2 regions of the Pseudomonas sp. MF08831 genome follow, and region 2 is predicted to be linked to the other one. Evidence: predicted binding sites of a transcription regulator. Region 2 holds the regulator's gene; the other holds the start of a gene.

Region 1 (4,422 bases), on a different contig from region 2:
CTGGTTAACCTGCTCGATGTTTGCATGCGCAGCCATGCCGGCGATTGGACCCGCGCCCATGCCCATCGCGGTTGACAGCAATACCGCACGGATGGATTTAGCCAAAAGGGGGTAGGAAGAGCACGGTGAGTTGCCGGGAAAACGCGCTGTCATGATCAAGATCCGTGGAGGCCGGTGAGGGCTGATTGAAGGGCTTACTGTCTAAGCCGGTCTCACGGAAAAAAACCGCCAAAAAAATTTCATATAAAGCATAAAAGATCAGGCTGAACGTTCCAGGCTTACCCACCAACGCGTGCGGTAGCGCACTTCAACAGGCAGCGTCTGTGCAACGATCGCCAACAATTTATCCGTGTCCTCCAGCCGGAAAACCCCTGACAACCGCAAGTCGCTGGCTTCTGCCGAACAACCCAGATAACCAGGTCGATAGCGCCCCACCTCCGACAGGAAGGCAGCCAGGCGCATGTTCCGTGTCACGATCAGCCCATCGACCCAGGCGCCCATGTCCATATCCAGCGGCGGTGCCAGCGTGGCATGTGTGTGATGTACGAGGTAGCTCTCTCCTGCGTGGACTTGAGTCGACAGTCCGTCTGCCGAGTGTGGTGAGTGAATGGCCACGTTGCCACTGACCACACTCAAGCGGGTGCAATCGCTGTCTTGGCGCACGGCAAAGCGCCCGTCGATACCTTCGAACAAGCCGTGCCGAGTTTGAACCAGCAGTGGCGCCGAAGAAGGCGCGCCGCACGTCACCAGGATTTCCCCGCGAACCAGCGTGATCAGACGCTGCTGCGCGTTGAAATCCAGGTCCACGGCGCTGTCGGTGTTGAGTTGCAAACGAGCGCCATCCTGCAATTGCACGCTGCGCCGTTCCCCGGTGGCGGTCGCAAGGTCGGACGTCCAGCGCTGCCAGCCGGTGAGGTCGCGGCTTAACCAGGCTGCGGAGCCCACCAACATGACGCCAGACAACATCTTCAGTGCCTGCCGCCGGCCCACGCCTTGCGAAACGTTTTCCAAGGCGACGCGCGCGCCGGGGATCGCGGCCATCTGGCTGCTCAATTCCTGCTGCAGTGCCTGTACCCGCTGCCAGGCCAATTCATGGTCGTCATGCGCTTCGCGCCAGCGCACACATTGTGCATGCAAGCGCACGTTGGCCCGGTTATTACGCAGGCGCAGTGCCCAAGCGATGGCCTGCTTGACCACCTGAGGATCTGGTCCGGAGCGCGCGGCATTATCCATCGTAGTCACGCCCCATAACGCAGTACGTAACAGTGATACAGCGCCTGCGCGACATACCGTTCCACTGTTCGCAACGACACCCCCATCTGCAGCGCGATCTGCTTGTGCGCCAACCCATCACACTGAGCCAGTAGAAACGCCTTACGTACTTTCGGCTTCAATCCGTCCAGCAGGCGGGCGATTTCCTCCAGCAGTTCCAACACCAATATCCGCGTTTCTACGCTGGGGACCAACGCCTCAGGGAGATGGGCAATGGACTCGAGGTAGGCGCGCTGGATGTCTTCACGCCGCCAATGATCAATCACCAGGTCGCTGGCAATGGTTCGCAGAAAGGCACGAGGGGCTTTGAGTTCCAGGCGTTCGGTTTTTTGCAGCAAGCGCACGAACGTGTCCTGACCAGGTCCGCTGCATCCGCCGCATTGCCCAGGCGGCTGCGCAGCCACCGGTTGAGCCAGCTGTGATGGGTGCTGTAAAGCGTCTGCACAACACGTTCACAAGGGATGTACTCAGTAGTCGGCATTCACACAGGCTCGGCCAAACGTCACAAATGATAATTAGTCGCATTGTCTGGGAGGCTGAAAAATTTTGCAACGCCGACGCCTACCGATCTACCGTCGGTCGGTTTCCTACTCAAAATCAGGATGCTTCTCACAAATTTCTAAGATTTATCCTGGCCTGGCCGAAAGCCTGACGAGCCATGCGTGCACCGAAATAGAGCGGTCGCAGAGTCCGCCTATCCCGTTACATGGAATGTTCCACTCGGCACGCTCATCCCCCTTTGGCAAAAGAAGTCGATGAAATGAATCTTAAGTTCAGTCATAAAATTCTGCTGGCCGCATCAGGCGTCGTGGTTCTCGCGTTCGCGTTATTCACGCTTTACAACGACTACCTGCAGCGCAGCACTATCAAGCAAAACCTGGAGTCGTCTATCCAGCAATCAGGCGAACTCACGGCCAGCAGTGTGCAGAACTGGCTCAGTGGCCGCATTCTGGTACTCGAAAGCCTGGCGCAAAACGTTGCCCATCAGGGCAGCCAGGCCGATCTTCCTGGCTTGGTTGATCAGCCAGCGTTCACCTCGAACTTCCAGTTCACCTACGTCGGGCAAACCAACGGGGTGTTCACCCAGCGTCCTGATGCGAAGATGCCTGACGATTACGACCCGCGTCAGCGCCCTTGGTACAAGCAGGCGGTGGCTGCCGATAAAACCATGCTGACTCCGCCTTACATGGCCGCAGTCGGCGGGCAGATCGTAACCATTGCTCTGCCCGTCAAAAAGAACGGTGAGCTGTTGGGTGTGGTCGGCGGTGACCTGAGCCTGCAAACCCTGGTGAAGATCATCAACTCGGTAGACTTCGGTGGGATCGGCCATGCGTTCCTGGTCAGCGCCGATGGCCAGGTCATCGTCAGTCCTGACCAGGACCATGTGATGAAAAACCTCAAGGACATCTACCCAGGTACCAACCTGCGTATCGAAAAGGTCAGCCAGGACGTTGTTCTCAATGGCCAGGATCGCATTCTTTCGTTCACGCCAATCAGCGGTTTACCCGGTGCAGATTGGTACATCGGTCTGTCGATCGACAAAGACAAAGCCTACGCGCCACTTGGCAAGTTCCGTACTTCGGCATTGATCGCCATGTTGATTGCCGTCGTCGCCATTGCCGTGTTGTTGAGCCTGTTGATCCAAGTACTGCTGCGCCCGCTGACCACCATGGGTGTGGCCATGCAGGACATTGCCCAGGGTGAGGGCGATTTGACTCGCCGCCTGGACGTGACCAGCAAGGACGAGTTTGGCGAGGTGGGCAGCGCTTTCAACCAGTTCGTCGAGCGTATCCACGCCTCTATTTCCGAGGTGTCTTCGGCAACGCGTCAAGTGCATGACCTGTCCCAACGCGTGATGGCGTCGTCCAACGCCTCGATCATCGGCTCGGACGAGCAAAGCGCGCGCACCAACAGCGTGGCCGCGGCGATCAACGAGCTGGGTGCCGCTACCCAGGAAATCGCGCGTAACGCAGCTGATGCTTCGCAGCACGCCAGTGGTGCCAGTGAACAAGCAGACGACGGGCGCAAGGTGGTGGAGAAAACCATCCTGGCGATGTCGGAACTGTCGCAGAAGATCAGCCTGTCCTGCACTCAGATCGAAACCCTGAACGCCAGCACCGACAACATTGGCCACATCCTTGATGTGATCAAAGGCATCTCCCAGCAAACCAACTTGTTGGCGCTCAATGCCGCGATCGAGGCCGCGCGTGCCGGGGAAGCCGGGCGTGGGTTTGCCGTGGTTGCCGATGAAGTGCGTAACCTCGCTCACCGTACCCAGGAGTCCGCCGAAGAGATTCATAAGATGATCACGTCGCTGCAAGTGGGCTCGCGTGAGGCCGTGACCACCATGAACGCCAGTCAGACCTCCAGCGAGGAGAGCGTTGAAGTGGCCAACCAGGCCGGCGAGCGCCTGGTCAGCGTGACGCAGCGAATCGTCGAGATTGATGGCATGAACCAGTCGGTCGCGGCGGCTACCGAGGAGCAGACCGCTGTGGTTGAAACCCTCAATGTCGACATCAACCAGATCAACCTGCTGAATCAGCAGGGTGTGGCCAACCTCAACGAAACGCTGAAGGACTGCGATGCGCTGTCTCAGCAAGCGAGCCGCCTGAAGCAACTGGTCGACAGCTTCAAAATCTGACCGGGCTCATGCAGGAGCGAGGCGTCTCGCTCCTGCTGATCAGCTGAACATCTGGCGTACATTCTCCAGGGCCGTGTCGGCGAAGGTCTGCACAAACTGTTCAAACGCCGCCTGGGTGGTATCGACCGGCTCACCCATGAGCGTCCAGGTTGCCCGCGAACATCCTGTGCCAAGCGCTTCCACCTGCATGGCAGCCCACAGCCGGGCGACGCCCAAGGTGTTGTAGAGTGTGGTCCAGGTCATGTACATGGCGTCGTCGTCGCGGCTGTTGAGTTGCTCTACGACGCAATGGCCATCGTGGAAATGTTTGGTGCGCAAGGCGCCTATGCCTGTGCCCGTCATTTCGATGTGCGAGAGAGCCGGAACGAAGGCATCAAAGCCTGCAAAATTGCCCACCACTCGCCACAGATCAGCGGCCTCGCACGCGACGTCAACAGACGCCACCACCGGTGTGCCGTTCGGGTTGCGAATTAATGTATCGGGTTGCAGCAGATTCATGGAAATGTCCT
Region 2 (4,422 bases):
TCTTTTTCCGAGAGGATCGCTTCGCGGTCATGTTCGATGCCGGCAAAACGGTCTACCTGGCCGGCCATGAGCACCAGTTTGAGCAGGTTGCTTTCCACTTCGGTGACCAATTGGGTCACGCGCTTGATCACCTGACCGGTGAGGTCCTGGTAATCCTGGGCCAGCAGAATGTCATTGAGGTTGCTGGAAACCGTGCGGTTTTCCTGCTCGCTGCGTGACAGAAAAGCGTCAACCCGACGCGCCAACTCACGAAACTCTTCAGCCCCCACTTCACGACGCATGAAGCGGCCCCAGTCAACGCTGAGCGCCTGAGCTTCGGTGGCCATGCCATTGACCAGCGGCGTGGCGTTTTCCACCAGGTCCATGGTGCGGTTGGCCGCCGCCTCAGTCAGCCTGACCACATAGGACAGGCGTTCGGTGGCATCGGTGATTTGCGAAATTTCTTCGGCCTGGGGCATGTGCGGGTCAATCTGAAAATTGACGATCGCACTGTGCAGCTCGCGTGTGAGCTTGCCCACTTCCTGGTACAGGCCGCGGTCACGGGTCTGGTTAAGCTCATGGATTAACTGCACCGCGTCGCCGAACTGGCCTTTTTCAAGGCTTTCGACCAACTGGTGAGCATGCTTTTTCAGGGTCGACTCAAAGTCGCCCTGTGACGTTTCTTTATGCTCCATAGCTCCCCCGTGGCAGCATCAATGACCGATGCGTTCGAAGATTTTTTCGATCTTCTCTTTCAAGGCCAGTGCAGTGAATGGCTTGACCACGTAGCCGTTTACCCCGGCTTGGGCGGCTTCGATGATCTGTTCACGCTTGGCTTCGGCGGTCACCATCAACACAGGCAGGCTGCGCAGTTTTTCATCGGCGCGCACGTGACGCAGCAAGTCGATACCGGTCATGCCCGGCATGTTCCAGTCGGTTACCAGAAAGTCGATGCTCCCGCTGTTGAGGATCGGAATCGCCGTAATGCCGTCATCCGCCTCGACCGTGTTGGTGAACCCAAGGTCACGCAACAGGTTTTTTATGATCCGCCGCATCGTTGAGAAGTCATCAACGATGAGGATTTTCATGTTCTTGTCCAATTCGACCTCCAAGCAGTCTTAAACGCGCCCAGCACCTGGACGCGCCATTTCAATCAACAGGCGTTACACAAAAAGGACTGCCCAGGGCACCACGGTACGAACCCGCGAAGGCATGAAGCCTTCGCGGTAGCGTCTGCAGTGTCCCCACACTGCCTGTCAGCGCGCGCGCCACTCTCCCAATCGCCCCCGCAAGCGGGCTGCGCACTGGCTGTGCAACTGGCTGACACGCGATTCGCTGACCCCCAGGACCTCACCGATTTCCTTGAGGTTCAGCTCTTCGTCGTAGTACAGCGCCAACACCAGTCGCTCACGCTCCGGCAAATTGGCAATCGCTTCCGCCAGCGCACCCTGGAAACGTTCGTCCTCCAGGTCGCGTGACGGTTCGAGATGAGCACTCGCGCCGTCCTCGTGCAGCCCTTCGTGTTCGCCGTCCTGCAACAGGTCGTCGAAACTGAACAGGCGGCTGCCCAAGGTATCGTTCAAAATCCCGTAGTAATCGTCGAGACTCAATTGGAGTTCGGCCGCAACTTCATGATCTTTAGCGTCACGACCGGTTTTTGCTTCAATTGCGCGAATTGCGTCACTGACCATGCGCGTATTGCGGTGTACCGAACGCGGCGCCCAATCCCCTTTACGCACTTCATCGAGCATCGCGCCACGGATACGGATACCCGCATACGTCTCGAAACTCGCGCCTTTGCTCGCGTCGTATTTGGTCGACACTTCGAGCAGACCGATCATGCCGGCCTGGATCAGGTCTTCGACCTGCACGCTGGCCGGCAGGCGTGCCAGCAAGTGATAGGCAATGCGCTTGACCAGGGGCGCATAGCGCTCGATCAATTCGCCCTGGCTGTCACGTGCCGACTTTTTGTAAAGGTTGTAGCCGCTGGATGTCATAGCACCGGTCCTGCGCTCGTCTGATGCACCAATCGCTCGACGAAAAACTCCAGATGCCCCCGAGGGTTGGCGGGCAACGGCCAAGTATCGACCTTCTGGGCAATAGCCTTGAACGCCAGTGCGCACTTCGAACGAGGGAACGCTTCGTAGACCGCACGCTGCTTTTGCACAGCCTTGCGTACACACTCGTCATAGGGAACTGCGCCTACATATTGTAAGGCGACATCCAAGAAGCGATCCGTGACCTTGGTCAACTTGGCGAACAGGTTGCGCCCTTCCTGCGGGCTTTGGGCCATGTTGGCCAGCACGCGGAAGCGGTTCATGCCGTAGTCACGGTTAAGCAGTTTGATCAGGGCATAGGCGTCGGTGATCGAGGTGGGTTCGTCGCAGACCACCAGCAGCACTTCCTGGGCGGCGCGCACGAAGCTGACCACGGACTCGCCGATGCCGGCGGCGGTGTCGATCACCAGCACGTCGAGGTTATCGCCGATATCGCTGAACGCCTGGATCAGGCCGGCGTGCTGCGCCGGGCTCAGGTGCACCATGCTCTGGGTGCCCGAGGCGGCCGGCACGATGCGAATGCCACCGGGGCCTTGCAGCAGCACATCGCGCAGCTCGCAGCGGCCCTCGATCACATCGGCAAGGGTGTGTTTGGGTGTCAGCCCCAGCAGAACGTCGACGTTCGCCAGGCCCAGGTCAGCATCCAGCAGCATGACGCGACGGCCAAGCTCTGCCAGGGCCAGGGACAAATTCACTGACACGTTAGTTTTCCCGACGCCACCTTTGCCGCCGGTCACCGCGATCACCTGTACGGGATGCATGCTGCCCATTTTATTTCTTTACCTTGTCTTGCTTAGACGCAGGCTACATGGCTTGGCCGCGTGAATCGCTTGCAGACCATCGATGTAGATACATTTCATGGTGTTCATCCTGGCCTTAACCGACCCGTTTGGCGGGGTTGTGGTAAAGGTCGGCGAACATATCGGCCATCGCTTCCTCGCTAGGCTCTTCTTGCATTTGCACGCTGACAGCACGGCTGACCAACTGATGACGGCGCGGCAGATGGAGATCATCCGGGATCCGCGGCCCGTCGGTCAGGTAGGCGACCGGTAATTCATGACTGATGGCCAGGCTCAGCACTTCACCCAGGCTCGCGGTTTCATCGAGCTTGGTGAGGATGCAACCGGCCAGGCCGCAACGCTTGTAGCTGTGATATGCAGCGGTAAGAACCTGTTTCTGGCTGGTGGTTGCAAGCACCAGGTAATTTTTTGACTTGATGCCGCGCCCGGCCAGGCTTTCGAGCTGCATGCGCAGCGCCGGGTCACTGGCTTGCAGGCCGGCGGTGTCGATCAGCACCACGCGCTTGCGCAGCAGCGGGTCGAGGGCATTGGCCAGCGACTGGCCCGGGTCAACGTGGGTCACCGTCACGTTGAGGATGCGGCCCAGGGTCTTGAGCTGCTCCTGGGCGCCAATGCGGTAGCTGTCCATGCTCACCAGCGCGATATTCTGCGCGCCGTACTTGAGCACATAACGCGCTGCCAGTTTCGCCAGGGTGGTGGTCTTGCCCATGCCGGCCGGGCCGACCATGGCAATCACACCGCCCTCTTCCAGGGGTTCGATTTCCGGGGTGACGATCATGCGTGCCAAGTGCGCCAGCAACATGCGCCAGGCCTGGCGTGGTTCTTCAACTTCGGCGGTCAGCGCCAGCAGGTCGCGGGACAACGGGCCAGACAGACCGATGCGTTGCAGGCGACGCCACAGGTTGGCTTGTTGCGGCTTGCTGCCTTGCAACTGGTTCCACGCCAGCGAGCCCAGCTGCACTTCGAGCAGCTCACGCAGGCCGTTGAGTTCAAAGCGCATCGAGTCGAACACGCGCTGGTCGACTGCGGCAGCCGGGGCCGGCGCTGCAGGACGTGGCGGTTCTTTGAAGGTCGGTTCAACCAGCGGCTCGGCAGCGGTCAGCGGCAGGCCGGCGAACAACTGGCGGTTGGTGCTGGCATCGCTGTCGCCGCGCATGCTCAATTCAGCCTGGGCCGAGACAATCCGCGAGGCCGTCTTGCGCAGCTCGTCTTCGAGCTCCATGTTCGGCACACGCGGCGCCAGCGCCGAGGGGGTGTAATCCAGGGCAGCCGTCAGCTCGACACCGCCGGCAATACGACGGTTTCCGATAATCGCGGCATCGGCGCCCAGCTCATCACGTACCAGTTTCATGGCCTGACGCATATCGGCGGCGAAAAAACGCTTAACTTGCATAACCCACTACCTCAGCCGTTGGGCCCTACTGTCGCGACAATAGTCACTTGCTTGTTGTCAGGAATTTCCTGATAAGCCAAAACGTGCAAATTCGGCACTGCCAGACGTCCAAACCGCGACAACATCGCGCGGACCGGGCCCGCCACCAGCAGAATCACCGGGTGACCCGCCATTTCCTGGCGCTGCGCGGCTT

What was found. The regulator FliA, encoded in region 2, starts transcription of late flagellar genes. The targets are predictions, from matches to a motif close to CTAAAGTTTNNNNNNNNNNNGCCGNTAA.
Region 1: the regulator FliA is predicted to act here: its motif matches at 1,892-1,919, upstream of AC19YS_RS31635 (methyl-accepting chemotaxis protein).

Annotation. Positions count from the first base shown of each region.
Region 1 is NZ_JCBCUX010000027.1:17,480-21,901, reverse strand. It holds gene AC19YS_RS31650 (TonB-dependent siderophore receptor) at 1-153, opposite strand, end outside; gene AC19YS_RS31645 (FecR domain-containing protein) at 259-1,233, opposite strand; partial or broken gene AC19YS_RS31640 (sigma-70 family RNA polymerase sigma factor) at 1,239-1,753, opposite strand; gene AC19YS_RS31635 (methyl-accepting chemotaxis protein) at 2,033-3,913, shown strand; gene AC19YS_RS31630 (SRPBCC family protein) at 3,953-4,411, opposite strand.
Region 2 is NZ_JCBCUX010000016.1:128,813-133,234, reverse strand. It holds gene AC19YS_RS27110 (protein phosphatase CheZ) at 1-674, opposite strand, end outside; gene AC19YS_RS27105 (chemotaxis response regulator CheY) at 693-1,067, opposite strand; gene fliA (RNA polymerase sigma factor FliA) at 1,236-1,976, opposite strand; gene fleN (flagellar synthesis regulator FleN) at 1,973-2,806, opposite strand; gene flhF (flagellar biosynthesis GTPase FlhF) at 2,913-4,229, opposite strand; gene flhA (flagellar biosynthesis protein FlhA) at 4,241-4,422, opposite strand, start outside.